Regions from separate parts of the Telluria sp. ZB4P34 genome, predicted to be linked through region 1. Evidence: predicted binding sites of a transcription regulator. Region 1 holds the regulator's gene; each other region holds the start of a gene.
What was found. Region 1 encodes HrcA, which represses chaperone genes, less so after heat shock. Its sites were predicted from a motif close to TTAGCACTCNNNNNNNNNGAGTGCTAA; they were not measured.

Region 1 (10,602 bases):
CGTCGAGCGCGCGCAGCTCCAGCTGGCCAAGGAAATGGGCGTGCGCGTCGACGATCGCAGGCTCGACGCCACCATCGGCCGCATCGCCGAGAACCAGAAGATGTCGGTGCAGGAGATGCGCAACCAGATGGAAAAGGAAGGCCTGGCCTTTGGCCAGTTCCGGGAAGACATCCGCAACGAGATCATGCTGCAGCAGTTGCGCGAGCACGAAGTCGACTCCAAGATCCAGATCTCGGAAGCAGAAATCGACACCTACCTGGCTGCCTCCAAGGCGATGGCCGCCGAGCGCGTCGAGATGAACCTGGCGCAGATCCTGGTGGCCGTGCCCGAGAATGCATCGCCCGAGCAGATCGCCGCGCGCCGCGCACGCGCCGAGGAAGTGGCGCGCCAGCTGCGCACCGGCGCCGACTTCAGCAAGATGGCCGCCACCTATTCCGACGCACCTGACGCGCTGAAGGGCGGCGACATCGGCTGGCGCGACCCGGACCGCCTGCCGGAAGTCTTCGCCACCCAGCTGCGCAAGCTGAACAAGGGCCAGGTCACGCCGATCATCAAGACCAACGTCGGCTTCCACATCCTGCGGATGGCGGACAAGCGCAACCTGGCCGAGGCTGCGGCGGCCGAGAGCAACGTGGTGCAGAGCACCCGCGTCAGCCACATCCTCATGAAGCCGACGCCGACCATGACGGCGGACGAGGTCAAGAAGAAGCTGGTCGAACTGAAGGAAAAGGTCCTGAGCAAGGCCGCCACCTTCGAAGAGCTGGCGCGCCAGAACAGCATGGAACCGGGCAGCGCGGCCAAGGGCGGCGACCTGGGCTGGCTGGAGCCGGGCGACGCCGGTCCGGAATTCGACCAGGCGCTCTCCACCCTGAAGCCGGGCGAAATCTCGGACGTCATCGAGTCGCCGTTCGGCTTCCACATCCTGCGCGTCGTCGAGCGCAAGAGCGAAGACCAGAGCGCCCAGAAGCAGCGCAACGAGGCGCGCCAGGTGCTGCGCGAGCGCAAGATGCAGGAAGCGCTGGAAGACTGGATGCGCCAGGTGCGCGACCGCGCCTACGTCGAGTTCCGCGAGGAGCAGTAAGCCATGTCCATGCCGCAGGCAAGCCGCCCCACCCTTGCGGTGACGGTCGGCGAGCCGGCCGGCATCGGTCCGGAAATCTCGATCCGCGCGGCCTGGGCGCTGCGCGATTCGGCCAACTGCGTGCTGGTCGGCGACGCCGCCTTCCTGGCGCTCACCGCCAGCCTGATCGACCCTGACATCCGCCTGTCGGCCCTGTCGATCCAGGCGCTGCGCAACGGCGGCCTGCCGCACTTCGGCAAGGACCGGCTGGCCGTCATCGACGTGCCGCTCGCCGCCCACGTCATTCCCGGCACGCTGGACGCGAACAACGGCCGCGCCGTACTGGCCACCCTGGACCTCGCAATCGAGGGTGCGCAGGCCGGCTGGTTCGACGGCATCGTCACCGCGCCGCTCCAGAAAAGCACGATCAACGAGGCCGGGGTGGCGTTTTCCGGCCACACCGAATACCTGGCCGAGAAGACCGGCACGCCCAAGGTGGTGATGATGCTGGCAGGGCGGCCCGCGGGCGACCAGCCTTACCTGCGGGTGGCGCTCGCCACCACCCATCTACCGCTCAAGGACGTCCAGTCCGCACTCACCCGCGAGAACCTGGCCGAAGTCATCGATATCATCGACCGCGACCTGAAGGGCAAGTTCGGCGTCGCCGCGCCGCGCATCCTGGTCACCGGCCTGAACCCGCACGCGGGCGAGAACGGCTACCTGGGGCGCGAAGAGATCGAGGTCATCACGCCGGCGCTGGAAGAGGCGAGGGCGCGCGGCATCGACGTGCGCGGCCCGTACCCGGCCGACACCCTGTTCCAGCCCAAATACCTCGGCGAGGCCGACTGCGTGCTGGCGATGTACCACGACCAGGGTTTGCCGGTTCTGAAGTACGCCACTTTCGGACGCGGCATCAATGTCACGCTCGGCCTGCCCATCGTGCGCACCTCGGTCGACCACGGCACCGCGCTCGACCTGGCGGCCCGCGGACTGGGCCTGGCCGATTGCGGCAGCATGATGGAAGCGATCCGCGCCGCCATGCACATGGCCCTGGCTCGCAAGACTTGAAAAAACAAGCAACAAGAAAGCACACATGAAACACGTCGCACGCAAGCGCTTCGGCCAGAACTTCCTGACCGATAAACTCGTCCTGGACAACATCATCGACGCCATCGACCCGCGCCGCGGCGAAACGATGGTCGAGATCGGCCCCGGCCTGGCCGCCATGACGGCGCTGCTGCTGAAAAGCCTCGACCACATGCACGTGGTGGAACTGGACCGCGACCTGGTGGCGCGCCTGGAAAAAGCCTATCCGCGCGAGAAGCTCACCGTGCATTCGGGCGACGCGCTGAAGTTCGATTTCGGATCGATTCCCGTGCCGGAAGGGCAGAAGCTGCGGGTGGTCGGCAACCTGCCGTACAACATCTCGAGCCCGCTGCTGTTCCACCTGGCCGAGTTCGCGCCGCTGGTCGAGGACCAGCACTTCATGCTGCAAAAGGAAGTGGTCGAGCGCATGGTGGCCGAGCCGGGCACCAAGGCCTACAGCCGCCTGTCGGTGATGCTGCAGTGGCGCTATGACATGGACCTGCTGTTCATCGTGCCGCCCACTGCCTTCGACCCGCCGCCGCAGGTGGAGTCGGCGATCGTGCGCATGATCCCGAAGCGCGAAAAGCTCGAGGTGGATGGCGCCACGCTGGAAAAGGTGGTGGCCAAGGCCTTTTCCCAGCGCCGCAAGGTGATCCGCAACTGCGTGGCGGGGATGTTCACCGAAGCCCAGCTGGTGGAAGCCGGCATCGACCCGGGCGTGCGTCCGGAAGCGGTGGGCCTGGAGCAGTACGTGGCACTCGCCAACCTGCTCTGAGCCCAGCCGCCATCGATCGTAGGGTGGGTGGCTCCACCCTATAGCCTGCACAACGCTTCCCCTGAACGCCGCCCGCGCGTCCAACTCCCTGCAGCGCAGAGACAGTCTCGTTCCTCCCTGCCTGTCCCCGCAAGCTGCTACATTGCACCGCACAACGACCGCGCATCGCGCATTTCGTCCCTTCAGACGCCCTTTCCTGCAGTTCGTCGCAGTCCGCTGGAGCCCACCGGGCCCATTCGATAAAGTGCATCCATCGACAGCCGCAGGACATCCCGGGCGGCCAGCCAAACTACCTGAAGGAGCACACAAATGAACGTCCTCAAGAACATGGAAGCCATCTTCATCGCCACCCTGGTCCTCGCCGGCATCAGCACCTACGCGGAAGCCGCCACCAGCCGCGCGGCCGACGCCTACAATGCCCAGGTGTCGGTCGGCGCCCAGCAGGTCGCCGTCGTGAAGGTCAGCGCCAAGCGCCCGGCCTGATCGCCGCGGGCTGCCCGTCGTGCACGGGCGAAAAAAAAGCCCGCGGTGAGGCGGGCTTGAATCCAATTCTTTTCTGAGGAGAGTTGGAGGAGACAGGAGCGATTATGCTGCGTCACAGCATATAAGTCCAATTTCCCTTTCAAATACGTGACATTCGTTTATCGCATATCTCTCAGCGCGGGACGCAGACGACGTTGATGTTCGTCACCGCAGCATCGCCCATCGTGCCGGCCGGGTTCTCGACGGTGCAGAAGCGGCCGGTCGGCTGGGTCACCACGAACACGCCATAGGTCTGGCCGTAGGGCACCGACAGCAGCATCTGGTAGTCGAAGGCCGCGCCGGTGGTATTCGTCTCGGCTGCGATCAGCGCGGTGGAGCCGGTGGTGCTGCCGTTGGCCAGCACCAGGCCCTTGTTGTCCTTGGTCAGGCCAGTCACCTTGCCGCCGATGGCGTAGGCATTGACCGAGCAGATGAAGCGCGCATTGATCTGCGCCAGCTGGCCGGCCGTGCCGTAGGTAGTACGGAGATAGCCGGTTTCTTCCGGCGCGCCGCAGGTCTGGTGCGCCGGCGGGGTCTTGACGGTGATCCTGAACTCGTCGCCGTACTCGAGCTTGTTCGGGAAGACGAAGGACACCGGATCGCCGGCCTTGGCCGGCGGCGCGACGGGCAGGTCGGCGCCGTTGTTGGTCAGCACCAGGCCCGGGTACACCAGGCCCTCGACCGAGCCTGCCACCGTATAGTTATCATCGTCGCCACCGCCCCCGCAGGAAGCGAGGCCCAGCGCCATTGCCAGCACGCCGGCCGGACGGATCAGGTAAGACTTCATTCAGCTTGCTCCAGGATTAAGTGCGCGGACCGCAGGTCACGGCCACGTTGGTGATGTCGGCCTGGCCCACGGTGCCGGCGGCGTGGGCGATCGTGCAGGTCTGGTTGTCGGGCTGGGTCAGGATGGTGACGCCATAGGGCGCGTCTTCGCTGACGGTGGCCATCGTGAAGCCGGTGGCGCCGGCAGGAACCGGTACGCGGTCCGGGCCGTTGACCAGCACCAGGTTGTTGCCGGTCAGGCCGGTGATCGTGCCCTTCAGCGCGTGCTGGCGGATCTTGCAGTTGACGACGATGTTGGTGACGTGGAAGGCCACCTTGCCCGCGCCGTTGATCACGTCGCAGCCCGATGCGTTGCTCGGGGGCGTCTTGACGGTGACGTTGTAGCTGGAATCGGATTCCGCCAGTTCCGGGAAGCGGAAGCCACCGAAACCGCCATTGGTCGGGGCAATCGCCAGGTCCGCGCCGCCATTGTTTTGCAGAACCAGGCCCGGCTTGGTCACGCCGCTGAACTCCCCGCTGATGAGCAGGTCGCCATCGCTGCCGCCGCAGGCGGACAGCACCAGCGCGCATGCCAGTGCAGCACCGGCACGCAGGTACGAACTCTTCATAATTTCTCCAAAAAATCTCACTGGTGGACGTGCATGCGTGTGCTAATGACAAGAGGACACGCGGCTGGGCGATCGTCGCCCACACTCTATCGCCCGACATTTTAGTCCATTTGGCAAGCAGCTGGACGGTTTGCCTTTGTATCACGGTGTAACCGCCGGTAGTGCCTACCTCGGCGGATGCCGATTCGTCAAAGCGGCGCCGGATTGATTTCTACCGGCGTGCTCGCTATCCTTGGCTCGAGCATTCATCTTTCGCCGACCAATCATGATCCAACGCCGCGCCTGGCCCAAAGCCGTATTGTTCGACCTCGACGACACCCTGTGGCCGATCGCCCCGGTCATCCTGGAGGCCGAGCAGATCCTGTTCGCCTGGCTGCGCGAGCATGCGCCGCGGGTGGCGCAGCAATTCACGATCGAGACGCTGCGCCAGGCCCGGCTCGAGCTGCTGGCGCGCCGGCCGGAATTCCAGCTCGACCTCGGCGCCCTGCGCCGCGCCGGCCTGATTGCCGCTTTCGAGCAGGCCGGCGAGGACGCGGGCAAGGTGGAACTGGCGATGACCGAGTTCTTCGCGGCCCGCAATGCGGTGATTCCCTACGACGACGTGCTGCCCGGCCTGCTGCGCCTGAAGGGGCGGGTGCGGCTCGGCTCCGTCACCAATGGCAACGCCGACCTGCAGACGATCGGCCTGGCGCGCCATTTCGACGCCTCGGTGGCCGCCCCCGGCTTCGGCCTGGCCAAGCCCGACCCGCGCATCTTCCTGGAAGCCTGCCGTCTGCTCGGGGTGGCGCCGCAGGAAGCGGTGTACGTGGGCGACGACCTGCTGCTCGACGTCGCGGGCGCCCAGGGCGCCGGCATGCGCGCGGTGTGGATGAACCGGGTAGGCAAGCTCAACGAGGCGCCGGAGCAGGTTCGTCCGGACGCCGAGGTGAGCAGCCTGGACGGCCTGCTGGACTGGCTCGGGCGCGAGCACGCCTGACTGGCGCCGCGCCCGGCCGAACGTGCATAATATGAGTTGACCTCCCGCTTTCCCCAACCCATGCAACTCGAACCTCGCGCCCAGACCCTGCTCAAAGCCCTCGTCGAACGCTACATCGCCGACGGCCAGCCGGTCGGATCACGCGCGCTGTCGAAGATTTCCGGCCTCGACCTGTCGCCGGCCACGATCCGCAACATCATGGCCGACCTCGAGGAAATGGGCTACGTGGCCAGCCCGCACACCTCGGCCGGCCGCATTCCGACGCCGCGCGGCTACCGCCTGTTCGTCGATACGCTGCTCACCGTGCAACACCTCGACGAGCACGCGGTCGGCGCCCAGAGCATGCGCCTGCCGAGCCAGCATCCGCAAAAGCTCATCGCCAACGCGGCACAGATGCTGTCTTCGCTGTCGCAGTTCGCCGGCGTGGTGCAGAGCCCGCGGCGCGAGTCCGTGTTCCAGCAGATCGAATTCCTCCGCTTGTCCGAAAAGCGCATCCTGCTGGTGATCGTCGATCCGCGCGGCGACGTGCAGAACCGCCTGCTGCTGACCGACGTCGACTACACGCCGGCGCAGCTGATCCAGTCGGCCAACTACCTGAACCAGACCTACGCCGGCCTGACCTTCGACGAGGTGCGCAAGCGCCTGGGCGGCGAGCTGCGCCAGCTGCGCGACGACATGGGCAAGCTGATGCAGGTGGCGGTGGAGGCGGGCAGCGAGGCGATGGCCGAGGGCGACGACATGGTGATCTCGGGCGAACGCAACCTGCTGTCGGTCTCGGACCTGTCCTCCAACATGAGCTCGCTGCGCCAGATGTTCGAGATGTTCGAGCAGAAGACCGGGCTGATGCAGCTGCTGGACGTGTCGAGCAAGGCGGGCGGGGTGCAGATCTTCATCGGCGGCGAGTCGAAGCTGGTGCCGATGGACGAAATGAGCGTGGTGACGGCGCCCTACGAGGTGAATGGCCGCATCGTCGGCACCCTGGGCGTGATCGGGCCGACGCGCATGGCGTACGAGCGGGTGATTCCGATCGTGGATATCACGGCGAAGCTGTTGTCGAATGCCCTGAGCCAGCCGTAAAAATGCCGAACAGGCCGGGTATTTGTAGGGTGGGCGGCTCCACCGGGAGACAGGTTCAGCCGCAATCGTGTCTGCCGCCCGCGCGTTCAAATCCCTTTTGATCAGGCAGAACGGCTGTTCGTGGGCTGGTCGAACGCGTGTGCGGCTTTGGCGGCCGCAGATTGGGCACGGTGCCGGGTGTAGCCGCACACCCTACGGTGATGTGGCGTCAGCCCTTGCGCGGACAGCCCACTTTTACGCAGTTGCCATAAATCGCCAGCGAATGCTCGGCAATCTTGAACCCGCGCTCCACCGCGATCTTGTGCTGGCGCGACTCGATCTCTTCATCGAAGAACTCTTCCACGTGGCCGCAGTCCAGGCAGACGAGGTGGTCATGGTGCGAGCCGGCGTTGAGCTCGTAGATGGCCTTGCCGGTCTCGAAGTGGTTGCGGTTCAGCAGGCCGGCCTGCTCGAACTGTGTCAGCACGCGGTAGACGGTGGCCAGGCCGACGTCCATGTTGTCGGCAAGCAAGATTTTGTAGACATCTTCCGCCGTCAGGTGCCGCACGGAGCTGTTCTGGAAGATTTCCAGGATTTTCAGGCGCGGCAGGGTTGCCTTCAGTCCGCTGGCCTTGAGGTCGGAGGGGTTGTTACTCATGGAGGACGCTCACGTTTCTTGCTCGTAGTTTGGCATAGTGCTTTATGATATAGCGTTTTGGAGCTCCCGCTCAAACGTTTTGAGGTTACCTATGCGCGTCAAACAAGCCGTTTTCCATCGCGATTTCAATCGATTCGCTGCCCGCGCAGCACTCGCGGCGGGTATCGCCTGCACCCTGGTGCTGTCCGGCTGCGCGTCCTGGCGCAACCAGACGCGTCCGGCTGCCCCGGTGGAGACGGACCCGGCTTCCATCGTTGCCGACGCACAGAAATCGGCTGCCACGGCCAACGCCGGCGCCCAGACCGTCCAGGCCACCAAGCTGCAGAAGTTCATGTGGGTCTTCTCGCCCTACCGTCCCGATATCCAGCAGGGTAACTTCGTCTCGGCCGAAATGCTGGCCCAGCTGAAGGTCGGCCAGACCCGCGACCAGGTCCGCTTCATCCTCGGCGGCCCGCTGCTCACCAGCGTGTTCCACGACGACCGCTGGGATTTCCCGTTCTACCTCGCGCGCGGCAACGGCGAGCTGACCACCAGCCGCGTTTCCGTGTTCTTCAAGGACGACAAGGTCGAGCGCTTCGAAGGCGGCAACCTGCCGACCGAGCGCGAATACATCGACCGCATCGCCGGCCCGGCCAAGGTAAGCAACAAGGCCAAGCAGGAAACCCGTCCGGTCGAGGCGCCCAAGGTCGGCGGCGCCCCGGTCGTCCAGCCATGACCAGGAAGTTGAAAGTCGCTGTCGCCGGCGCCAGCGGCCGCATGGGCCGCATGCTGGTCGAAGCGATCGGGGCCGCGCCCGACGCCGAGCTGGCGGGCGCGCTGGACGTCGCGGGTTCGCCCCATATCGGCCAGGACGCCGGCGCCTTTGCCGGCCAGCTGACCGGCGTGACCATCCAGTCGGACCTGGCTGCCGCGCTGAAGGACGCCGACGTGCTGATCGACTTCACCCGTCCGGAAGGCACGCTGCAGCACCTGGCCTACTGCGCGGCCAACGGGGTGCAGCTGGTGATCGGCACCACCGGTTTCGACGAGGCCGGGAAGGCCGCGATCCGCGCGGCCGGCGAGCAGGTCGGCATCGTGTTCGCTCCCAACATGAGCGTGGGCGTGAACGTGACGCTCAAGCTGCTGGAAATGGCGGCGAAGAGCTTCAGCGAAGGCTATGACATCGAGATCGTCGAGGCGCACCACCGCCACAAGGTCGACGCACCGAGCGGCACCGCGCTGAAGATGGGCGAAGTGATCGCCGGCGCCCTGGGACGCGACCTGCAGGAATGCGCCGTCTACGGCCGCGAAGGCGTGACCGGCGAGCGCGACCCCTCGACCATCGGCTTCGCCACCGTGCGCGGCGGCGACGTGGTGGGCGACCATACCGTCATGTTCCTCGGCACGGGCGAGCGCATCGAGATCAGCCACAAGTCGAGCAGCCGCGTCACCTACGCGCACGGCGCCCTGCGTGCGGCCCGCTTCCTGGCGGGCAAGCCGCATGGCCTGTTCGGCATGGACGACGTGCTCGGGCTGAAGGGCTGAGCATGGCCGTCGTCGAACTGAGCGGCGCCGCCATCGTCGACGAGGCCGCCTTTCACCAGGAATCGCGGCGCGCATTCGGCTTTCCCGCGTCGTACGCCGAGTCGATCGATGCCTGGGTGGACTGCATGAGCTACCTGCGCGATGACGAGAACATGACCAGCTTCCGGCTGAAGCCGAACGAGGTGCTGGAGATTGTCGTCCTTGACTCCGACAAGATGAAGGCGGCCGTGCCAGATCTGCTGGAGGAGATCGCCTTTTGCGTGGGCGGCATCAACGAGCGCTATGAGGATTACGGCGAGAAGCCGGCGCTGAAGCTGACGCTACGGTAGGGTGGTCGGCTCCGCCGACCGCGCGTTCAACTCCCCTCCGCTTTGACGTGCGGCTGTTCATGCTCCGGCTGAACGCGCGTTCGGCATAGCCGAACACCCTACTTGAGAGCAAACCAACTTAACCGTCATCCCTGCTCCGGCGGGCATGGCGGTTTTTTCATGGCCTCAGCCTTTCGCCGCAGTGCAATACGAACCAGTATAATGTCCGGTTCCACCCCTCATTACGTCTGCAGAAATCATGCAAGAAAAATATAGTCCAGCCGAAGTAGAACAGGCCGCCCAAGCCTACTGGAAGTCGATCGACGCCTACAAAGCCGTCGAGAACGACCCGCGTTTCCCGAAGGGCAAGTATTACGCCTGCTCGATGCTGCCTTACCCGTCGGGCAAGCTGCACATGGGTCACGTGCGCAACTATACGATCAATGACGTGATGTACCGCTACCTGCGGATGAACGGCTACAACGTGCTGATGCCGATGGGCTGGGACGCCTTCGGCATGCCGGCCGAGAACGCGGCGATGGCGAACAACGTGCCGCCCGCCGAGTGGACCTACTCGAACATCGCCCACATGCGCGGGCAGATGGAATCGATGGGCCTGGCCATCGACTGGTCGCGCGAGATGACCGCCTGCAAGCCGGAATACTACAAGTGGAACCAGTGGATGTTCCTCAAGATGCTGGAAAAAGGGATCATCTACCAGAAGACCGGCACCGTGAACTGGGACCCGGTGGACCAGACCGTGCTGGCGAACGAGCAGGTGGTGGACGGCCGCGGCTGGCGCTCGGGCGCGCTGATCGAGAAGCGCGAGATCCCGATGTACTACGTGCGCATCACCGAGTACGCGGACGAGCTGCTGGACTACGTGGACAACAAGCTGCCGGGCTGGCCGGAGCGCGTGCGCATCATGCAGGCCAACTGGATCGGCAAGTCGACCGGGGTGCGCTTCGCCTTCCCGCACGAGATCAAGGACGAATCGGGCGCCCTCATCAACGAGGGCAAGCTGTACGTCTTCACCACCCGCGCCGACACCATCATGGGCGTGACCTTCTGCGCCGTGGCGGCCGAGCATCCGCTGGCCCAGCACGCAGCGAAGAACAATCCGGAACTGCAGGCCTTCATCGCCGAATGCAAGCTGGGCTCCGTCATCGAAGCCGACATGGCGACGATGGAAAAGAAGGGCATGCCGACCGGCCTCACCGTCACCCACCCGGTCACGGGCGAG
Region 2 (10,602 bases), on a different contig from region 1:
CCTGATCGAGCACCTGTCGCACTGAGAAAGGCTATCCGGCCTGCAGCTTGCGGCAAAAGGCTTCCGTCGCTGCATCCATCGGGAAGCAGGATTCGATGTGCAGTTCTTCCAGCGTCAGGTCGCGCGGCGTACCGAAGGTGGTGATCGTCGAGAAAAAGCTGATCCGCACGCCATCGCGGTGGAAGCAGGCGCTCAGCACCGGCGCCGGCGCGGCGCCGATGTCGCGCTGGCGCCAGTGGGTAGGCACGCCGGGATAGGCGAGCACTTCCTGCAGCAGCGCCGCCGCCTTCGCGTCGGCGCGCGAGGCCGCCACTTCGTTGTGGAGGTGGCGCAGCATGGCGCCCGCGATCTCCTCCCAGTTCTCCAGCGAAGCGCGCAAGTCGCCGTGGTCGAAGACCTGGCGCAGCATATTGGTGTGCCTGCTGTCGCGGCCGCCGAGCATGAAGCGGTTCACCCTGGTGGCGGCTTCGTTCTCCATCAGGATGTCCCAGTGCCTGTTCAGCAGGAACGCGGGATAGGGCTCCTGCTGCGCCAGGATCGCTTCGACGGCGTAGCGCATCTTGGCCAGCCGCGGCGCCTCCAGGCCGGTTTCGGCATACTGCGGCGCGAACCCCCCGGCAGTGAACAGGACATTGCGTTCGCGCAGCGGCACCGCAAGCGATTCGGACAGGCGCGCGATCATGTCGCGGCTCGGACTGGCCCTGCCGTTTTCCACGTAACTCAGGTGGCGCGCCGAGATCCCGGCCTGCAGCGCCAGGTCGAGCTGGCTCAGGCGCCTGGCCACCCGCCACTCGCGCAGCAAGGCGCCGACCGTGGCGGATGCTCCGGTAGCGGTGAGATCGTTTTTCATCCGCCCATTCTACTGAAGAGCAGGACCGCCTTCCATAACCTCGGAGGTCATGGCGCAGCGACCTGCGAGGGCATTGCGGGGTCCCGCGCGAAGCCGGAAGATGCCATCGACTTCATTCACCAACGAGGAGACATCATGGTTCGACAACAGGAAGCCGCCCTTCGCCTGGCCGCGCTGCACGTCAAGGGACGCCCGCTCGTCCTGTACAACGCCTGGGATGCGGGCAGCGCCAGGGCAATCGCCGGCGCCGGAGCGGCGGCGATCGGCACCAGCAGCTGGGCCGCCGCCGCCGCCCAGGGGTATGGCGACGGCGAAGCCATTCCGCTGGCGCTGCTGGTGCAGATCGCCGGCCGGATCGTACAGACCGTCGACTTGCCGGTGACAGTGGACGTCGAGGGCGCCTACAGTACGGAGCCGGACCTTGGCGCAGGCAATGTCGGCCTGCTGCTCGACCACGGCATTGCCGGCATCAACCTCGAGGACCGCATCGTGGCGGGCAGCGGCCTGCACGCCATCGACGTCCAGTGCGCGCGCATCGCGGCGATCCGCGACATGGCGGCAAGGCGCGCCGCGCCGCTCTTCATCAATGCGCGCACCGACCTGTTCTTTGCCGAGGGCGTGCGCCCCAGGGACGTGCTGGACGAAGCAATCGCGCGCGCGGCCGCGTACGCGAAGGCGGGCGCGTCCGGGCTCTTCGTGCCGGGCTTGCAGGACATCGAGGTGATTGCCGAACTGGCGGCAGCGACCAATCTGCCCGTAAACGTGATGCTGGGGGCAGGAGCGCCGCCCTTTGGCCGGCTGGCCGCGGCAGGGGTGGCCCGCATCAGTGTCGGTCCCATGCCCTACCTGCAAGCGATGGAGGCGACGCGGGAGGCGGCACAGACGGTATTCAGCGGGCCAGCCTAGTTCCCGGTCACAGTCGCAGGAGTGCCGGGCCGCTGGCGTGACCGGCACGCTTACCTGGCAGGCCGGGGCTTCCTGCGGCGGTCGCGCTGGCGGAAGTGGTCTGGCGAGCACAGCACCCTGAGCGCCACCGGGCGCGGCACCCCGACCTGTTCCATGAACAGCAGGGCGGGATGCACCCCATACCGCGAACAGAGTTTCAGCCCCTCATCGACCTGCTGGGCGGTGACGACATCCGTGCGTGCATCGTTCCTGCGTTGCTCAGCCATGTGCTTCCTCCATGCGAGCGAAGGATGCTAGCAGAGGCATCAATACACTTAAAGTGAATTCTTAAGAGTTCACCTCAAGTGCATGAATTGGTGGCTTTTGTGCAAAAATTTCCAGTCTGATATTGCGTGCTGTTGAGACTATGGTTAATGCTGGACCGCATGCCTGGTGCAGGCCGCAGCATGCGTCCGGCGCCGTGTTCAGCCGGTCATGCGCTGGAACACCTCGCGCACCGCCAGGCCGCCGCCGCCGATCAACAGGGCGAAATACAGGATCGTGACGACGTTGCTGATGTGACCCAGCAGCACGCTCACGCCGTCGCGCTGCAGCAGGCCGATCGCCAGGAACAGCAGGGCGACTGCGGGGAAGGTGTTGCTGAATGGAATCAGGCCAAAGGGCATCATCAAGAGCACGGCGCCCAGGATCAGGCCGGCATTATTGATGTGCTGGATGGGCCCGTTTGCCACCAGCCACTGGATGCGGTTGGGCTTGCACACGCGCTCGATACGGTACAGCCAGGGCAGGGCCTTGCGCAGCGCCGGGCGCAGCTTGCTGGTGGAGATGGTCCGATGCTTCAGTTTGGCCGGGACCCAGAGTTCGCGGCCGAACAGGCGGCTGATGCCGATCAGGAGGATCGCCGCGCCGAAGACGGTGCTCACGCCCGGAATCGACACCGGGATCAGGAACACCAGGGTGAGCAGCGCCGTGAGGATCAGCAGGCCTTCGTTGCCGACGCGATGGATCAGCTCGCTCAGGGTGATACCGCCAGGCGGCAAGGAGCGGACCATTGCGCGCAACTTCTTGAAGATCGGTTCACCTTGCATGGATTCTTTCATCTTGCTTCCCGTGGTTCCTGGATGGGCAGGCAGCGTCTTGCTGCCTGGCCGAAAGGCAAGAGTATAGTGCAGGTCGCCGTGCTTCCGTGCCGCGCTGGATGGAAATGCGCGAAATGCACAAGCCGCTTTCCGTTTCCGGCCGCGCCCGTTCGCTGCCTGGCAAGCCGTCAGCCGCGCCGCGCCGCCTCGATCGCCGCCACGTCGATCTTACGCATCGTCATCATGGCGTCGAAGACGCGCTTCGCCACGGCCGGATCGGGGTCGGCGATGCCTGCGGTGAGCACGCGCGGCGTGATCTGCCACGACAGGCCCCATTTGTCCTTGCACCAGCCGCAGGCGCTTTCCTGGCCGCCGTTATCGACGATGGCGTTCCACAGGCGGTCGGTTTCTTGCTGGTCGTCGGTCGCGATCTGGAACGAGAATGCTTCGGTGTGGGGAAAGGCGGGGCCGCCGTTCAGGCCGATGCAGGGGATGCCCGCCACCGTGAAGGCCACGGTCAGCACATCGCCCTGCTTGCCGGCAGGATAGTCGCCCGGCGCACGGAAAACCTCGCCGACCGCGCTGTCGGGGAGTGTCGCCGCATAGAACTGCGCCGCTTCCAGCGCCGTCCCGTTGAACCAGAGGCAAATCGTGTTCTTGCTTACCATGGCATCTCCCATTGTTGGCACATCGTTCACAGGTCGCGCGCCAGCATACCGCAATCGCGCGGTACGCCGCCGATTGCCGGGATCCTGCTTAAGGAAGATCAGCCACGGTTTGCTGGAGGCCTCAGTCGAGGTCGCTGGGAGCGTGGCGTTCCGGCACCTGCTCGTCGGGATTGCCGCGCACGCGGTTGACCTTGCGGCCGCGGATCACGGCCGGGCGGGCCGCGATCTCGTCGGCCCAGCGGCGCACGTTCCTGTACTCATGCACGGAGAGGAACTCGCCGGCCTCGTAGAGTTCCCCCCGCACCATGCCGCCGTACCATGGCCAGATCGCCATGTCGGCAATCGTGTACGCATCGCCGGCCACGTACTGCTTGCCGGCGAGCTCGCGCTCGAGCACGTCGAGCTGGCGCTTGGTTTCCATCGCATAGCGGTCGATCGGGTATGGCAGCTTTTCCGGCGCATAGGCATAGAAGTGGCCGAAGCCGCCGCCCACGAAGGGCGCCGAACCCATCTGCCAGAACAGCCAGTTCATGGTCTCGGCGCGCGCCGGGCCGCTCCTGGCAAGGAAGGCGCCGAACTTTTCGGCCAGGTAAACGAGAATGGCGCCGGATTCGAACACGCGTACCGGCTGCTCGCCGCTGCGATCGACCAGGGCCGGGATCTTCGAATTCGGATTGATCTCGACGAAACCGCTCGAGAACTGGGCGCCTTCGTTGATCTTGATGAGCCAGGCGTCATACTCGGCCTGGACGTAGCCGAGCGCCAGCAGCTCCTCCAGCATGATGGTCACCTTCACGCCGTTCGGCGTCGCAAGCGAATACAGCTGCAGAGGATGCTCGCCGACCGGGAGTTGCGCGTCGTGGGTGGGGCCGGCGACCGGGCGGTTGATGTTGGCGAAGGCGCCGCCGCTCGATACGGGCGGGGTCCAGACTTTCGGTGGAACGTACTGGTCGGTCATCAAGCTCTCCTTGGGCATCCCTGGTCAAAACGATCATTCTAGCCGCGACGGCGGGAACATGTTTTCACGCCTGAAAACGCGGGAGCGCCCCGGCAGAATGCAGCTTGCATGGAGTGAGGGACCGATGGGAGCGCAGCCTGGATTGCATGCTAGAGTTTGTCCCCCAGGAATAGCGACGGAGACATCATGGAGGCAGGTGCGGCAAACGTGGAGGCAGAGCCATTGCCGGTAGAGACTGTGCCGACCAAGGCTCGTTCCTTCAAGCAGTTCGCTGGGGAATATGTCATGATCGTTCTCAGTATCGTCACCGCGCTGGCCCTGGAAAGCGGTGTGCGCCAGTTCAACCAGGCGCGTGAGGCACGCGAAGCGGCGCGCAACCTGGACGCGGAGATTGCCGTGAACCTGGCCGAGATGCGCTCGGTGATCGCACACAGCGATGCCGAGGTGAAGCGCCTGCGGAGGCTGCAACAGATCCTGCTGGCGGATATCAAGGCAGGTGTCGGCGACGCGAAGGCCATCAAGCACGTGATGCACGAGTCCGGCGACCGTTTCACCGTCAGCCTGCGCACCCCATCACTGCAGCGCGAAGCCTGGGATGTGGCGGTGGCCAACCAGGCGCTGAGCTTCATGCCGCAGGAACAGCTCCAGCGCTATGCAAGACAGTACGCCAACATGCGCGACATCCAGGCGATGGTGCTGGGCGCAGGCGGTTCCTTCATCGACCGGCCTCAGTTGGCCAATGTGATGAGCAACCTGGAAATAAACGACATTACGGCGCGCGAGCTGTACCGCGTTTTTGCGCAGATGAGTTTGGTGCATGAGTCGAACAGCAAGAACATGCGGACGCTCGAGAAGCTGCTGGTAGACGAACAGGGACGTATCCTGAAGCCCAACGGCCGGGTTCTGCCAAGTAAGAGCGCTTCAGCAGCCGGTCCTTATGGATAGTCAGCTGTGGCACGTCGATCCAAGCCGAATTCTGGGAGGGCCGTGCAGCGTTCGGCGACAGGACCGATGCACCATGGATGCCTGGTAACTTAATTTTCTTGCTTCGTTCAAGCTTTGGATTCGCTCACCATGCCATCGTTTCTTTACAGCGCCTCGGTTCCTGTGCTCCTGCACTACCTGGACCGCTTGCGCGCGCTTGTCGACCTCGCTGAAAAACATACTGAAACTCATCGGCAGGCTGCTGAAGAGGTTCTTGACGCTCGTTTATCGGATGACATGTTCCCGTTTGGGCTCCAGGTGCAAATCGCCGCCAACTTTGCCCTGCGCGCCAGCTTCCCCCTGGCCGGGAAAACGGTCCCTCCTTACGGAGAATTTCCAGCATCGTTCGCTGGATTGCGGTCGCGAATTTCACGCAATGCGTCGCTTGTCCGGGAGCTGCAATGCAGTGATTTCGACGATGCTGCGTCTCGTACGCTCCAGGATGGAGCAGGGCAAGCGGTGGTATCCCTACCGGCGCCGGAATTCCTCCTGCATTACGCTTTGCCGAACTTCTTTTTCCATATATCGGTTGCGTATGCCATTCTCAGAAGATCAGGTATCGCCGTAGGAAAGCAGGACTTTGACGGCTTTCACTCCTACCCGCATAAGGGCTGAACCCGCAGCAGGGCGTCTTCGGCGACGGAGCCTGCGCGAATCCCGACAAATAGTGTGCATTGGTCAGCCGGATCGACGCACTGACCGGACCGCGCACTTGCCTTGTCATGAGCTACCGAGAGATACCCGACGGGTCAAGTCGCTGCCAGTGCATGATCCAGTTCTCGCTCCAGGTACGGCCGTTATCGCTCGAGCGCATCTGCATCCAGCGGCAGGAGTGGGGCGTGACCTGATCCCAGATGCCACGTGTGATGATGCCGGCATCCTGCGTGTCCCAGCAGCCTGCGCCGTCAACAAAGCTGCCCCATCCGGGCGCATTATCCATGAGGCCGTTCTTGTTGCTGATCCAGTAGTCAGCCCACAAGCCGCGCTCGACATCGAGCAAACGTACACCCATGCCACTGATATTGCGTGCGGGGATGCATAGCTCTTCCACACTCGCCACGCCACCCAAGAGCCCGAAGACGGTTGCCTCACCCTCGAACTCATCCCACTGCTTGTCTACCAGCCGGCGGTTGGCTATTTTCCAGTGTCCAGTCAAGAAATCGAAATCACCGGGCTTGCCGTTCGCCTTGGGCACGGCGGCTGAAATGGCAGCATTGGCGCTACCTGGTCGTGAAGCCGTCGCAAGCCCAGCAATAGCCTGCAGCAGCGCTCCGTGCTGCAAACCGGTTCCTTGATCGCTCATCCATATTCTCCTTGTGTATGCAAAAGGCCTAATGCCGATACGTAGAATAGGAGATAAACAGGACAGAATCGGCCCTATTTCATGAATAATGTGGACGCACTGTCGTGACCGGTAACTCAGAACGGCAATGGCATCGCTCCGGGCCTTGGACTCACCCTCGAGCTGCTTCTCGCTGCGAAATCGGAGCATGGCGCCGCTTTTCGGGTTCCAAGAAAATGCGGGTCGCCACCTCGGACGAAAGGGGGCGTTCAGCGAGCCCGCTTGCCGCGTGTTCGCGGACGCCCGAGCTGACCGAGTAGATGCTTGCATCGATCAGAAGGGCAGTTTTATAGTCGCGGCGTCGGTTCATCGTTTGTCCTCTGGTCTATAAGCAAGGTATATCCAGTATAGTCATTCAAGCCTGAATAGCGCGCTCAGCAGTCGAGCAAGCGTGTCGAGCTCGACGAGCGTGTGGCCTGGATGATGTCCGCTTGTCGGTTTCGAACCGTTCCGCTGTCGGCGGTAACGGGCCTTCGCAAAAAGCGCTCACAACCTGACTATTTCTTGCAATGACTCAGTTCATTACTTCGGTTCCCTGCCTTCACACAGAGCGACTCACGCTTCGAGAATATCGCCGCGAAGACTTCGACGCATTCGCAGCGCATTGCGCCGACCCGGTCAGCTCAACCCACCTGGGCCTGGCTGACCGCCATGCTGCATGGCGCATCTTCTGTTCACAAGCGGGACTGTGGCTCCTGCATGGCGCCGGATGGTGGGCCGTCGAGGAAAAGGAAACCGGTCGAGTGGTCGGGAACGTCGGCGCGTTCTTTCGCGAGGAATCCACCGTGATGGAGCTTGGCTGGAATACCTATCGCGCCTTCTGGGGCCGGGGATTCGCGCACGAAGCGGCGGCGGCGGCCTTGACCCATGCGCTCGAGATCCGAGGAGAGCCAACAGTGCGGGCGCTCATCGATGCAGGCAATGACTCATCGCTGCGCGTTGCCAGGCGCCTTGGCTTGGCTTATCAATCGGAAACGGAGGTGTACGGCAAAGCGGTCGGTGTGTATACGCGTGAGCGGGAAAGCCCGGTCGTCTAGACCGACAGGAATGCCCTCAGAGCTGTCCGCCAGGTTTGCAGCCCCCAAAGAAAAACCCCGCCGCAGCGGGGTTTCTGGTTGAGGGGTGCAGGGGCTCAGACGTAAGCCGCCAGCGCACCCTTCATCTTCTTCAGCGCCGCCGATTCGATCTGCCGGATACGCTCGGCCGACACGCCGAACTCCTCGGCCAGCGTGTGCAGCGTGGCGCCCGAACCGTCGTCGTTGGCCAGCCAGCGCGCTTCGATAATGCGGCGCGAACGCGGGTCCAGCTTCGACAGGGCCGTCTCGAGGCCTTCCGACTGCAGGCGGTCGACCTGCTCGGCTTCCAGCACGCGGGTCGGCTCCTGCCGCTCCGACGACAGGTAGGCGATCGGGGCGAACTTGTCGTCTTCGTCGTCGGTCGGCGATTCGAGGGCGATGTCGCGGCCCGACAGGCGGGTTTCCATCTCGATCACTTCTTCGCGCTTGACGTCGAGCATCTTCGCCAGCTCGTCGACCTGGCTCGGGGTCATGGTGTCCAGACCCACTTTATTGCTGCGCAGGTTGAAGAACAGCTTGCGCTGGGCCTTGGTCGTTGCGACCTTCACCAGACGCCAGTTCTTCAGGATGTATTCGTGCATCTCGGCCTTGATCCAGTGCATCGCGTACGAGACGAGACGCACGCCCTGGTTCGGGTCGAAGCGCTTGACCGCCTTCATGAGGCCGATGTTGCCTTCCTGGATCAGGTCAGCATGCGGCAGGCCGTAGCCGAGGTAGCCGCGTGCGATCGACACGACCAGGCGCAGGTGCGACAGCACCAGCTTTTGCGCGGCGTCGAGGTCGTTCTGGTCCCGCAGCGACTTCGCCAGCGAGACCTCTTCCTCGTGGGTCAGCATCGGCAGGCGGTTGACGGCAGAAATATAGGCATCGATGTTGCCCAGATTGCCAGTGAAACCCAGTCCCAGAGCACGACTGCCGGCCGGAACCAATGCGGATTGTGCGGACATGTTTATTTTCCTCGTAGTGAACTTCTGCATCCAAATGTGCCACCGACCCATGTCGCGCAACACCAGCGTTACTGCTTGTTACTGGATGCCTTCCTTGATTTTCGCTGTTTTCGAGACATATATTAGCACTCTACAAGTATGAGTGCTAGGCAGGGATCGGTTTGTCAAAATTGATTAAGTTTGGCTAAAGTATTGCCTATAAGGATCAATTTCGCGTCGATTTAACTGTAGGGCAGGTGACTTGAATTTTGTTGATTCGGCTCAAAAGTGAGCAGGAACCAGCTGGAAAACACGTTAAGGACAGGTTAAAGGCCATAGGAAGGCCCTTCTGTTGAATGGCGCACCTTCGGCAAGCAAGCCCTGTAGGAATAGGGCTCGCCTTAACGTAGGGGTGGACGCAGGGCCTTTCAGGTGATGATTTCGGCAAATTTGAACATGCGTCCGGCAGGCCGTCCGCGTGTTCACGGATTGCCTCAGCGCACCCGCGCCAGGTGGCGCTGCACCGACAACATCGCGCCGATCAGGCCCAGGCCCGCGCTGATCGCCAGCACGCCGGCCGTCTCGAGGCCGCCAAGCGGCGCCAGCTGGAACTCGGACGCGTACAGCCGCGCGAACTGCGCGATCGACTCGTTCAGCGGCACCAGGGCCAGCATCACCGCGCCGAGCGCCACCGCGCCGGCGCACAGGCCGAGCAGGGCGCCCGTGTAATAGAAGGGGCGGTGGATGAAGTTGTCCGTCGCGCCCAGCAGCTTCGACACGGCGATCTCTTCCTTCTGGGTCAGCACCTGCAGGCGGATGGTGTTGAACACCACGGCGATCACCACGATGCCGAGCGTGACCGCCAGCAGCAGCAGGGCCAGGCGCAGGATCGCCAGCATGGCGGCCAGCCGCTTCACCCAGGCCGAGTCGACCTGCACCACGTCCACGCCCGGCAGCGCGCGCAGCTGCTCGACCATCGCATCGACCTGGCTGGCGGCGCCGCTGCCGTCCAGGCGCATGCGGAAGCTGTCCGGCAGCGGGTTGTCGCCCAGTGTCTCGATCACCTCGCCCAGGCCGCTCCTGTCCTTCATGGCGGCCAGGGCCTTCTCGCGCGGCACGAACTCGAGGTTCGCCGCATTCGCCTTGCCGCCGGTGGCGAGGATGGCGCGGATGCGCGGCTGCAGGGCGGAGGCATCCTCGCGCGTAGCCTCCAGGCGCATGAATACGCTGATCTCGGGATCGACCGAGAGCTGTTCGGAAAGCGGACGCACGTTGTCGAGCAGGGTGATGCCGGCAAAGGGCAGCATCAGCGCAAAGGCGACCACGAGCACGTTGAACAGGAAGCTGCCCGGCGCCTTGCCCACGGTGGACATGGCCGCACCGAGCGCGAAGCGGTGCTGGCGCAGCCACGGGCTCATGCTGCACCTCCGGGATGGCCGCTGCCAATCAGCTGGCCATGTTCGAGGCGGATCACGCGCGCCTGCGCACTGTCGAGCACCTGGTCGTCGTGGGTCGAGATCACGCAGGTGACGCCAGCGGCGTGGAAGGCGCGTAGCGCGTCGAGCACGCGGTCGGCCGCGGCGCGGTCGAGGTTGGCGGTGGGCTCGTCGGCCAGGATGATCTGCGGGCGGTTGACGATGGCGCGGGCCACGGCCACGCGCTGCTGCTCGCCGCCGGACAGTTCCAGTGGCATTGCCTTGGCGCGGTCGAGCAGGCCGACCTTGTCGAGCGCGGCGCGGGCGCGTCCCTCGGCCTGGCCCTTGGGCGCGCCGGTAACGAGCAGCGGCAGCATCACGTTGCCGAGGATGCTGCG
Region 3 (10,602 bases), on a different contig from region 1:
CTGGCGCTGGCGGCGCGCCTGCGCGAGGAAGACGGCGTGCGCTTCGCCTGCGACCGCCTGGAGTCCGGCATGGCGGCGCGCCTGCGGCCTTGATGCCTCAAGGGGGCAGGCCGAGCGCGCCGCGCAGGAAATCGAACATCGCCTTCATGCGCTGCAGGTGGCGGGTGTCGGGATGGGCCAGCGCCCACAGCTCGGTCTCGAGCTCGGCGATCGGGCCGTCGACGATCTGTACCTGTGGATGGTCGCGGAACACCGCCAGCGGCACCACGCCCACGCCCATGCCCTGGATGATCGCGCCCGCCACCGACAGCACGCTGTTCATGCGGTAGCGCGGCGTCACCTTCGGCATGTGCTGGCGGCGCCAGCGCTGCGACGGATGGTCGGGCAGGGTGGCGTCGAGCGCGATCCACTCCATGTCGCGGTAGTCGGGAATATGCCGGTTCGCCTCCAGGTAAGCCTTGCTGGCATACACGGCCGCCTCCAGCCTGCCGAGCCGGATCCCGACCAGGTGCTCGGGTGGATTCCTGGTGGCGCGGATCGCGATGTCCGCATCGCGATGGCTCAGGTTGGCCAGCGTGTTGGAGGCGACCAGTTCGAGCTCGATGCCGGGATAGGCGATGGCGAACTTCGCCATCGCCGGCAACAGCAGGCTGTGCATCACCGAATCGGTGCTGGTGATGCGCAGCGTCCCCGAGGGCGTCGCCCCGGTATGCAGGGCGGCTTCCCTGGCCTGTTCGAGCTGCGACTCGATGCGTTCGGCATGGCCCGCCAGTTCCAGCCCCAGTTCGGTGGCCGTGTAGCCCTGGCGGCTGCGGTCGAACAGCAGTTCGCCGAGGTCTTTTTCGATGCGCTTGATCGAACGGAACACCGTCGAGGTATCGAGCTGCAGCCGCTCGGCGGCGCCGGCCAGCGTGCGGCCGCGGTGCAGGGCCAGGATCAGTTCGAGGTCGGGAAGGTCGAGCTTCGATTGCGTTTTTGCATACGATGGTTTCATGGGCGCCTATTTCAATTGCAGTTTCGCATAGCTAGAGTAGCACCATCCCGAACGGGAATCCCGCAACCATCCTGAAAGGCACGTCATGAAACTGTACTACTCCCCGGGCGCCTGCTCGCTGGCTCCCCACATTGCCCTGCGCGAAGCGGGCCTGGACTTCTCGCTGGAGAAAGTCGACATGGCCACCCGGCGCAATGATGGCGGCGAGGATTTCCGTACCGTCAATCCGAACGGCTACGTGCCGGCGCTGGAAATCGAACCCGGTTTCGTCCTGACCGAAGGCCCGGCCATCATGCAGTTCATCGCCGACAAGGCGCCGAACACCCAGCTGGCGCCTGCCAATGGCACACCTGCACGCTACCAGCTGCAGTCGTGGCTGAACTTCATCACCTCCGAGAATTACAAGGGTTTCTCGCCGCTGTTCAAGCCGGCCATGCCGGAAGCAGCGAAGGCCCTGTTCGTCGAGGGCCTGGGCCAGCGCTTCGACTTCGTGGAGCGCCATCTGGCGGCCAACGACTACCTGCTGCAGGGGCGCTTCACGGTGGCCGATGCCTACCTGTTCGTGACCACCGGCTGGGCGGGCTACCTCGGCATCGCGCTGGACCGCTGGCCGGCCCTGCAGGCCTTCCGCGCCCGCGTGGCGAGCCGCCCGGCAGTGCAGGCCGCGCTGGCGGCGGAAGGGCTGAAGGCGGCCGCATGAGCCTCAGGCTCGTGAGCCATCCGCTGTGTCCCTACGTGCAGCGGGCCGTCATCGCCCTCGAGGAAAAGGGCGCGCAGTACGAGCGCGTCGACATCGACCTGGCCGACAAGCCGGCCTGGTTCCTGGCGGTCTCGCCGCTCGGCAAGACGCCGGTGCTGCTGGCGGACGGGCAGCCGGTGTTCGAGTCGGCGGTGATCTGCGACTACCTCGACGACACCCTGCCGCCGCGCCTGCATCCGCTCGATCCCCTGGCGCGCGCCCGCCACCGCGGCTGGATCGAATATGCATCGTCGGTCCTGAACACGATCGGCAGCCTGTACGGGGCGCAGGACGAGGAAAGCTTCGAGGCGGCCTTGCAGCTGTTGCGCGAGCGTTTCGCTTACCTGGAAACGGTGCTGGGCGAGGGGCCGTACTTCGGCGGCGCAGCTTTCTCGCTGGTGGATGCGGCGTTCGCGCCGGTGTTCCGCTACCTCGACCTGTTCGATGCGCATGGGGTGCAGGCCATCGCGCCGGGGCTGCCCAGGCTGAGGGCGTGGCGCGCGGCGCTGGCTGCCCGTCCTTCGGTGAAGAACGCGGTGGCTGCCGGTTATCCGCAGCGCCTGCACGCCTTCATCCTCCGGCGCGGCGGCGTGCTGGCCCGTATCCTCGTGGGCGAAATCGCGCTAGCTTAAGCGCTTGCCTGCCGCGCAGGCCCGCACCAGCCTGTCCAGCCGGCCTGCGCGCGTCTCGGCCTTTTTCGCCCCCGTAATCCAGTGCAGCACCGTCTTGCGGTAACCCGGCGGGACGGTTTCGAAATACGCCCATGCCGCCGCGTGCTGGCGGAAGCGGGCCAGTTCGTCGCCTGTCAGCTCGGGCGTATCGAGGCGCTCGTGCGAATACACGCCCGACTTCGCCGCCGAGCGGTGGGCGAAGGCCGCTTCCCCGGCCGGCGTCATTCTCCCTTCGGCAAGCAGCTTGTCCATCTTGGCGATGTTGACCACGCTCCAGATCGAGTCGCGCTTGCGCGGCGTGAAGCGGATCGCGTAGCTGTCTTCGTCGATGCGCCGGCGCACGCCGTCGATCCAGCCGAAGCACAGCGCCTCGTCGACTGACTCCGACCAGCTCATGCAGGGCCGTCCAGTGTCCACCTTGTGGAAGCCCACCAGCAGTTCGGCCGCCGTGGCCGCATGCGCCGCCAGCCAGGCGCGGAAGGCTGCGGGGTCGGCGAAGAAGACCGGATTCACGCCGCATCTCCCGGCAGCTTGACGGCCGCGCGCAGGAAATCGAACATCGCCTTCATGCGCCCGAGGTAGCGGGTGTCGGGGTGGGCCAGCACCCACAGGCCGATGTCCAGTTCAGGCAGGGGTGCGCCGATCATCTCTGCCTGCGGGTGATCGCGCATGACGGCCAGCGGCGCCACGCCGACCCCCAGGCCATTGACGACCGCCCCGGCCACCGCCAACAGGTTGCCGACTTTGTAGCGCGGCGCCACCGCCGGCAGGGCGCCGCGGCGCCACAGCTGGGACGGGTGTTCCGGCAGGCTGTCGTCCAGCGAGATCCAGTCCATCTCGCCGAGCTGCCGTCCGGCCGGCTGCGCGGCCAGGTAGTCGCGTCCGCCCCATACCGCCGAGCGCATGGTGCCGAGCCGGATGCCCACCAGGTGCTCGGGCGGCGCATTGGTGGCGCGGATGGCGATGTCGGCCTCGCGCTGCCCCAGGTTGGCGATGGCGTTCGAGGTCACCAGTTCCAGCGCGATGCCCGGGTAGGCGGCGGTGAAGCGCGGCAGCACCGGCAGCAGCACGGTGTGGAACAGGGTTTCGGTGAGCGTGATGCGCAGCAGGCCGGAAGGCGCGGCGTCCTGGTTGAAAGCGGTTTCGCGGGCTGCCTCGAGTTGCTGCTCGATGCGTTCCGCGTGGGCCGCAAGGGCGCGGCCCAGCGCGGTGGCCGTGTAGCCGTGGCGGCCGCGGTCGAACAGCACGTCGCCGATATCCCGCTCGATGCGCCGCACCGCGCGGAACACCGTGGATGCATCCACCCGCAGGCGTTCGGCGGCGCGCGCCAGGGTACGGCCGCGGTGCAGGGCCAGGATGGTTTCCAGGTCGGGCAGGCCCAGCTTCGTCGGCAGTGGTGCAGGAGGTGCTTTCATGGCTGCTTATTTTAATGGCGCTCCTGCGTGGCTAGAGTGAAGGCCTTCCCACCACCACCGCAAAGGCTGATCATGACGACGTACCGCATCGCTCCTTGTTTCGCCATGCTGCTGCGCCTCGCGCTCGGCGCCGCCTGGCTGTCCCACGCCTTCCTGAAGCTGGCGGCCTTCAGTATGCCTTCACTTGCCGCCTTCCTCAATGCCGCAGGCATGCCGACCCCGATGGCATGGCCGGTGGCGCTGCTGGAACTGGCCGGCGGCATCCTGATCGTCCTCGGCATCCACGGCCGCGTGGCTTCCCTGGCGCTGCTGCCACTCCTCGCCAGCGCCCTGGTCGCCCATGCCGGCAACGGCTGGACCGCCGCCGTTCCCGGAGGCGGCTGGCTGTATCCCGCGATCCTGATGATGGCGACGCTGCTCCATGTGAAGCTCGGCGACGGCGCCGCCGCGCTTTGGACGTCGCCCGCCGTTCAGGCGCTTAGCCGTAAGCCGTTCTCTTCGCACCAGTCGCGCAATGCAGCCAGGGTGCGCTCCTGACGGAATGCATGCCAACGCTCGCGCAGGCCGTGACCGTCGATCAGGTCACCGAAGTGGCGATAGGCACCCGGGCGCCGGAATATCTGCCTGATGCGCTCGTACTCGTCCGGCATCTCGGCTTTGGCGAAGCCGAACACCAGAGCATGGCCGAGGTCGAGGCTGCGCGAGTCCGGCACGCCGACGTAGCGCTCGGAAGTATCGATATCTTCCGGCAGGGGGCCGGCTTCGGGGGAAATGCTGTCGCCGCGCAGGTACACGGCGCCGGTATCGAGGCATACCCATGCCTCGACTACATCACCAGGGCCGCTGACCATGATCACGGCGTCTTCGAGTTCGTTTGCATCGACTGTCGCCACTTTTTGCTCCTTGATAAATAAAAAGCCTGCAAGGCGCGAACCTTGCAGGCTTTGGACAGGGGAGGCGCCGGATGGATTCGGCGCCAAACCTCCCTTACAGGGAGTCATGAATTACATCATGCCGTCCATGCCGCCCATGCCACCCATACCGCCCATGCCGCCCATGCCGCCGGCCGGCTTGTCTTCGGTGACTTCCGAGACCATGCAGTCGGTGGTCAGCATCAGGCCGGCGATCGACGCTGCATTTTGCAGGGCCGAGCGGGTGACCTTGGCCGGATCCAGCACGCCCATTTCGACCATGTCGCCATAGGTGCCGTTGGCGGCGTTGTAGCCGTAGTTGCCGGTGCCGGCGATGACGGCGGCGACCACGACCGACGGCTCGTCGCCGGCGTTCTGGACGATCATGCGCAGCGGCTCTTCCATCGCGCGCAGGACGATCTTGATGCCTGCGTCCTGGTCAGGGTTGTCGCCCTTGATGTCGATGTTCGAGCGTGCGCGCAGCAGGGCCACGCCGCCGCCAGGAACGATGCCTTCTTCGACGGCAGCGCGGGTGGCGTGCAGTGCGTCTTCCACGCGCGCCTTCTTCTCTTTCATCTCGACTTCGGTGGCTGCACCGACGCGGATCACGGCAACGCCGCCGGCCAGCTTGGCCACGCGCTCTTGCAGTTTTTCGCGGTCGTAGTCCGAGGTCGCTTCTTCGATCTGGACGCGGACCATCTTGACGCGCGCTTCGATCGATTCAGCGGCGCCGGCGCCGTCGATGATGATGGTGTTTTCCTTGCCCACTTCGACGCGCTTGGCCTGGCCCAGTTCCTGCAGCGTGACCTTTTCCAGGGTCAGGCCGACTTCTTCAGCGATCACCTGGCCGCCGGTCAGGACGGCGATGTCTTCCAGCATGGCCTTGCGGCGGTCGCCGAAGCCCGGGGCCTTGACGGCGACGGTCTTCAGGATGCCACGGATGTTGTTGACCACCAGGGTGGCCAGCGCTTCGCCTTCGATGTCTTCGGCGACGATCACCAGCGGACGGCCGGCTTTCGCAACTTGCTCCAGCACCGGCAGCAGGTCACGGATGTTCGAGATCTTCTTGTCGCACAGCAGGATGAACGGGTTTTCGTGAACGGCGACCTGCTTGTCCGGGTTGTTGATGAAGTACGGCGAGAGGTAGCCGCGGTCGAACTGCATGCCTTCCACGATGTCCAGCTCGTCGTTCAGCGACTTGCCGTCTTCGACGGTGATGACGCCTTCCTTGCCGACTTTTTCCATCGCCTCGGCGATGCGCTCGCCGATCGAGGTTTCCGAGTTGGCCGAGATGGCGCCGACCTGGGCGATCTCTTTCGAGGTGGTGGTCGGCTTGGCGATCTTCTTCAGTTCTTCGACGGTGGCGGCGACGGCCTTGTCGATGCCGCGCTTCAGGTCCATCGGGTTCATGCCGGCGGCAACGAACTTCATGCCTTCGCGGACGATAGCTTGCGCCAGCACGGTCGCGGTGGTGGTGCCGTCACCGGCGTTGTCGCTGGTCTTCGACGCGACTTCCTTGACCATCTGCGCGCCCATGTTCTGCAGCTTGTCCTTCAGTTCGATCTCTTTCGCGACCGAGACGCCGTCCTTGGTGACGGTCGGGGCGCCGAACGAGCGCTCCAGCACGACGTTGCGGCCTTTCGGGCCCAGGGTGACCTTGACTGCGTTGGCGAGGATGTTGACGCCTTCAACCATCTTGGCGCGCGCTGCGTCGCCGAAAATTACTTCTTTAGCTGCCATTTCTTGTTCTCCGAATGAGTTCGTGAATGTGTACTACAGGAGGATGCGGAATTACAGGGCCACGACGGCCATGATGTCTTCTTCGCGCATGACCAGCAGTTCCTGGCCATCGACCTTGACGGCCTGGCCCGAATACTTGCCGAACAGGACGCGGTCGCCGACCTTCACTTCGAGCGCGCGGACTTGGCCGTTTTCCTGCACCTTGCCGTTGCCGACGGCGAGGATCTCACCCTGGTCCGGCTTCTCGGCGGCTGCATCGGGGATGATCAGGCCGGATGCAGTTTTGGTTTCCTGGTCGAGACGCTTCACGATCACGCGGTCGTGCAGAGGACGAAGGTTCATGCAAAACTCCTTATTTTTCAATGGTTTGACTAGCTATTCGCGCCGCCGCCAGGTGGCGTCGGCTGGGGAATTTGGTAAGCACCAGTTGTTAGCACTCTCAGCTAACGAGTGCTAACGCTTCGTGATTATAGGGATCATGACAAGCCATTTCAAGCGGCAATGTGGGGGACCGAACCGATTTTTTTGCGAAAACACAATCTAATGGGCAGGTTGTACACTAGCGGCTGTGGCGATCGAGGCAAGAGCCGGGCAGGGTACACCGGAACCTGGCCGAGGGGCCGCACGGCTGGCCGCCTGGCGGCCGCGGTCCGGGCGCCGTCCTCCTTCATGGGCGTGCGATTCGGTTGACGGAAAAACCATCTCAGTCCTATAGTGTCGAATGATTTCCGAATTTCAAGACCTCTCCGATAAGATCGAGCGGCTCGCCCAGCTGACGCAGTCGCAGCGCGCCGAGATCTACCTGCTGCGCCAGGCCAACGGCCTGCTGGGCACTGAAAACCAGGCGCTCAAGGAGCGGCTGGCCCAGGCCCAGCAGCGCGTCGAGGCGCTGCTCGACCAGTTCCCCGCGCCGGAAGCGCTCGATGCACCTGATGCGCCCGATACCGGCGCCGGCGAAGCAAACGAGGCCACCCAATGATCTACCTGGATTGCACCATCATGGGCCAAGCCTACCGCCTGGCCTGCCGCGAAGGCGAAGAGCGCACCCTGCGCGAAGCGGTCAGCTACCTGGACGGCAAGATGTGCGCGCTGCGCGACTCGGGCAAGGTCAAGGGCACCGACCGTATCGCGGTGATGGCGGCGCTGAGCGTCGCGGCCGAATTCCTGTCCGTGAAGTCGCCCCAGGGACCGCTGTCCGACATGTCGATCCTGGAAGTCAAGCAGAAGCTGGAAGCGATGCACACCGTCCTCGACAAGGCCCTGGCGCCGCCGGAAAATCGCTACTGAATTCCGGATTCGGTTGACATGCCCGGCCAAGGGAGTAAACTGCGATCTACCCTGCGGTGTTCGAGATTTGTCATATATTCCTTGAACCATTCTTTCGCATAGGTTGTGGGACATGCTTGGTGGGCGCGAGCGTCACTAGTCTGACGAACCCGAAACTGAGCTGACCGCGACCACCTTGAGCCTTTTGGTTCGGGATGCCGGCAATAACGACACAGGCGGGGCTACATGCACGAGCGGTTGCGCACCTTGGTACGCAGCCGCTTTTTTTTGCGGCTGTTCTTTGTAGGGTGGTCGGCAGAGCCGACCGCGCGTCCAACTTGCAGATGCGCCGTGGCAGATCAAATCGGAGCTGAACGCGCGGTCGGCAGAGCCCACCACCCTACATTCATGGAGAATCGATGCGCTATTGGTTGATGAAGTCAGAACCCGACGAAGTCAGTTTCGACGACGTCCTGGCTGCGCCACAGGGAACGGTGTCCTGGTTCGGCGTGCGCAACTACCAGGCCCGCAACTTCATGCGCGACGGGATGTCCGTCGGCGACGGCATCCTGTTCTACCATTCCAGCTGCGCCGTGCCCGGCGTGGCCGGCATCGCCGAGGTGGCGAGCAGCCCCTATCCTGATGCGACCCAGTTCGATCCCGCATCGCCCTACCACGACCCCAAGGCCACTGCCGAAAACCCGCGCTGGATCTCGGTCGACGTGCGCGCCGTGGAGCAGGGGCGCTACCTGCCCCTGAGCGAGATGCGCGCCATTCCGGCGCTCGACGACATGGTGCTGCTGCAGAAGGGCAGCAGGCTGTCGGTGTCGCCGGTATCAAGCGCGCAGTGGAAGGCCATCGTGGCGCTGCTGCGCGAAGGGAAGCGCTGATGGACCTCGGCCTGGTTCTGGCGCTGCTGGCGATGGGCACCTTCGGCGGCTTCGCGGCCGGGCTGCTCGGCATCGGCGGCGGCATGGTGCTGGTCCCGTTCATCACGATGATCTTCACCGCGCGCGGCTTCCCGCCGGAGCTGACCATCCACATGGCGATCGCCACCTCGCTCGCCACCATCCTGTTTACGTCCCTGTCCTCGGTGCGCGCCCACCACAAGCACGGCGCGGTGCTGTGGCCGGTGGTGAAGCTGCTGGCGCCCGGCATCCTGATCGGCTCCTGGATCGGGCCCTGGATCGGCAAGCAGATGGATGCCTCGGTACTGGCGGCCTTCTTCGGCGTGTTCGTCGCCTTCTCGGCCACCCAGATGCTGATCGGGAAGAAGCCGGCCGCGGCGCGCACGCTCCCGGGCGCACCGGGCATGTTCGCGGCCGGCGGCTTGATCGGCACGCTGTCGGGCATCGTCGGCGCCGGCGGCGGCTTCGTGTCGGTGCCCTTCATGACCTGGTGCGGGGTGCGCATCCACAACGCGGTGGCGACCAGCGCGGCGCTTGGTTTTCCGATCGCGCTGTCGGGGACCCTCTCGAACATCTATTTCGGCTGGGGCGAACCCGGCCTGCCCGAGTACGCGCTGGGCTTCATCTATTTGCCGGCGCTGGCGATCATCGTGCTGGCCAGCGTCAGCATGGCGCCGGTGGGGGCGCGCACCGCGCACCGCATGCCGGTGAGGCAGCTGCAGAAGGTGTTCGCCGTGATCCTGTACCTGCTGGCGGCCTACATGTTCTGGAAGGCTGCGAGCGCGTAGGGTGGTCGGCTTGCCGACCGCGCGTCCAACTCATCGATGCGCCGTGGCAGAGCCCGTGGCAGAACATGTCGTAGCTGAACGCGCGGTCGGCAGTGCCGACCACCCTACAAGCCGGTGTTGCCGCCAGGTGACGAAACCCCCCGGCCCGGCTACAATCCCGCGCCCGCCGTGACATGCATATTGACGCTGTGCCGTGGCTTGGTTACCTTGAATGACAGCATGCCAGCCGACACCGTCCATCTCTCTCCGCTCACGTCTTCCGCCAGCCGGGGCGCGATGCCGCGTGTTGTCGCGGGCTTCCTGCTGTTCGCCTTTTTCTGGATCGTAGCGGCGGCGGCCTTCTCGGGCTTTGCCGGCAAGTGGGGACTGCGCGACGGCGATCCGCGCTTCGGGGTGTCGGCCATGCTGGAACAAGCGGCGCACAAGCCTTTCGTCTACCGCCAGCTGGTGCCGGACCTGGCGCGCCGCCTCGACGGCCTCGCCTCCGGGCGCCTGAAGGAGCGGGTCGCCGAGCGCTTCCGTCCGGATAGTGTCTTCGCCAAGAGCCAGCCCGGCAGCACCCCCAGCGAGCGCTTCCGCTACGCGATCGTCTACTACGCCAGTTTCCTCGCGCTGCTCGGCAGCCTGTTCGTGCTGCGCCGCATCCTCCTGCACTTCAACGTCTCCCCCTTGGCCGCCGTGCTGGCGCCGACTGCCTTTGCCCTGAGCTTCCCCTACCTGCAGACCGTGGGCGGCTACTTCTACGACACGGTGGAACTGCTGTTCGGCAGCCTGGCCTTCCTGCTTGCCCTGCGCGGCCGGCTGATTGCGCTGGCGGCGCTGGTGCTGGTGGCGACGCTCAACAAGGAGACCTTCTTCTTCGTGCTGCCGGCCCTGTACCCGCTGCTGCGTCCGCGCCTGTCGCGGCGGGCGGCCTGGATCGCGGTCGGCGTCCTGGTGCTGCTGGCCGGCCTGATGAACGTGGCGCAGAAGACGGCCTACCTGGAAGCCGTCGGCGGCGCGCTCGAATTCCACCTGCTGGCCAATGTCCAGGCCTACCTGTCGGGCCGGTCCTACTTCCGCCTCGAGACCACCTATGGCCTGGTCGGCCCCTCGCGCGCCTTCATCGGCACCCTGGCGGTGCTGGGCATCGTCCTGTGGCGCGCCTGGCCGCTGGCGCCGCGCGTGGTG

Region 2: a site for HrcA is predicted at 8,933-8,959, ahead of rpoH (RNA polymerase sigma factor RpoH). Genes of this name have one in related genera too.
Region 3: a site for HrcA is predicted at 6,901-6,927, ahead of groES (co-chaperone GroES). Genes of this name have one in related genera too.

What each region holds. Positions count from the first base shown of each region.
Region 1 is NZ_JCASIF010000022.1:34,474-45,075, reverse strand. It holds gene AC56KL_RS21890 (peptidylprolyl isomerase) at 1-1,081, shown strand, start outside; gene pdxA (4-hydroxythreonine-4-phosphate dehydrogenase PdxA) at 1,091-2,128, shown strand; gene rsmA (16S rRNA (adenine(1518)-N(6)/adenine(1519)-N(6))-dimethyltransferase RsmA) at 2,154-2,921, shown strand; gene AC56KL_RS21875 (hypothetical protein) at 3,231-3,404, shown strand; gene AC56KL_RS21870 (hypothetical protein) at 3,577-4,230, opposite strand; gene AC56KL_RS21865 (hypothetical protein) at 4,247-4,837, opposite strand; gene AC56KL_RS21860 (HAD family hydrolase) at 5,103-5,813, shown strand; gene hrcA (heat-inducible transcriptional repressor HrcA) at 5,874-6,890, shown strand; gene fur (ferric iron uptake transcriptional regulator) at 7,099-7,527, opposite strand; gene AC56KL_RS21845 (outer membrane protein assembly factor BamE) at 7,619-8,242, shown strand; gene dapB (4-hydroxy-tetrahydrodipicolinate reductase) at 8,239-9,051, shown strand; gene AC56KL_RS21835 (barstar family protein) at 9,054-9,380, shown strand; gene leuS (leucine--tRNA ligase) at 9,619-10,602, shown strand, end outside.
Region 2 is NZ_JCASIF010000005.1:26,694-37,295, reverse strand. It holds gene AC56KL_RS10955 (manganese efflux pump MntP) at 1-25, shown strand, start outside; gene AC56KL_RS10950 (helix-turn-helix domain-containing protein) at 32-850, opposite strand; gene AC56KL_RS10945 (isocitrate lyase/PEP mutase family protein) at 986-1,756, shown strand; gene AC56KL_RS10940 (hypothetical protein) at 1,807-2,022, opposite strand; gene AC56KL_RS10935 (exopolysaccharide biosynthesis protein) at 2,221-2,856, opposite strand; gene AC56KL_RS10930 (VOC family protein) at 3,024-3,503, opposite strand; gene yghU (glutathione-dependent disulfide-bond oxidoreductase) at 3,625-4,461, opposite strand; gene AC56KL_RS10920 (hypothetical protein) at 4,648-5,406, shown strand; gene AC56KL_RS10915 (DUF1993 domain-containing protein) at 5,521-6,060, shown strand; gene AC56KL_RS10910 (hypothetical protein) at 6,173-6,748, opposite strand; gene AC56KL_RS10905 (GNAT family N-acetyltransferase) at 7,297-7,824, shown strand; gene rpoH (RNA polymerase sigma factor RpoH) at 7,920-8,810, opposite strand; gene ftsX (permease-like cell division protein FtsX) at 9,284-10,207, opposite strand; gene AC56KL_RS10890 (cell division ATP-binding protein FtsE) at 10,204-10,602, opposite strand, start outside.
Region 3 is NZ_JCASIF010000015.1:38,509-49,110, forward strand. It holds gene AC56KL_RS19305 (glycosyltransferase) at 1-93, shown strand, start outside; gene AC56KL_RS19310 (LysR family transcriptional regulator) at 98-994, opposite strand; gene gstA (glutathione transferase GstA) at 1,080-1,694, shown strand; gene AC56KL_RS19320 (glutathione S-transferase family protein) at 1,691-2,365, shown strand; gene AC56KL_RS19325 (YdeI/OmpD-associated family protein) at 2,357-2,917, opposite strand; gene AC56KL_RS19330 (LysR family transcriptional regulator) at 2,914-3,819, opposite strand; gene AC56KL_RS19335 (DoxX family protein) at 3,892-4,356, shown strand; gene AC56KL_RS19340 (hypothetical protein) at 4,290-4,820, opposite strand; gene groL (chaperonin GroEL) at 4,824-6,470, opposite strand; gene groES (co-chaperone GroES) at 6,522-6,812, opposite strand; gene AC56KL_RS19355 (hypothetical protein) at 7,192-7,449, shown strand; gene AC56KL_RS19360 (cell division protein ZapA) at 7,446-7,757, shown strand; RNA gene ssrS (6S RNA) at 7,803-7,983, shown strand; gene AC56KL_RS19370 (EVE domain-containing protein) at 8,156-8,626, shown strand; gene AC56KL_RS19375 (sulfite exporter TauE/SafE family protein) at 8,626-9,432, shown strand; gene AC56KL_RS19380 (hypothetical protein) at 9,652-10,602, shown strand, end outside.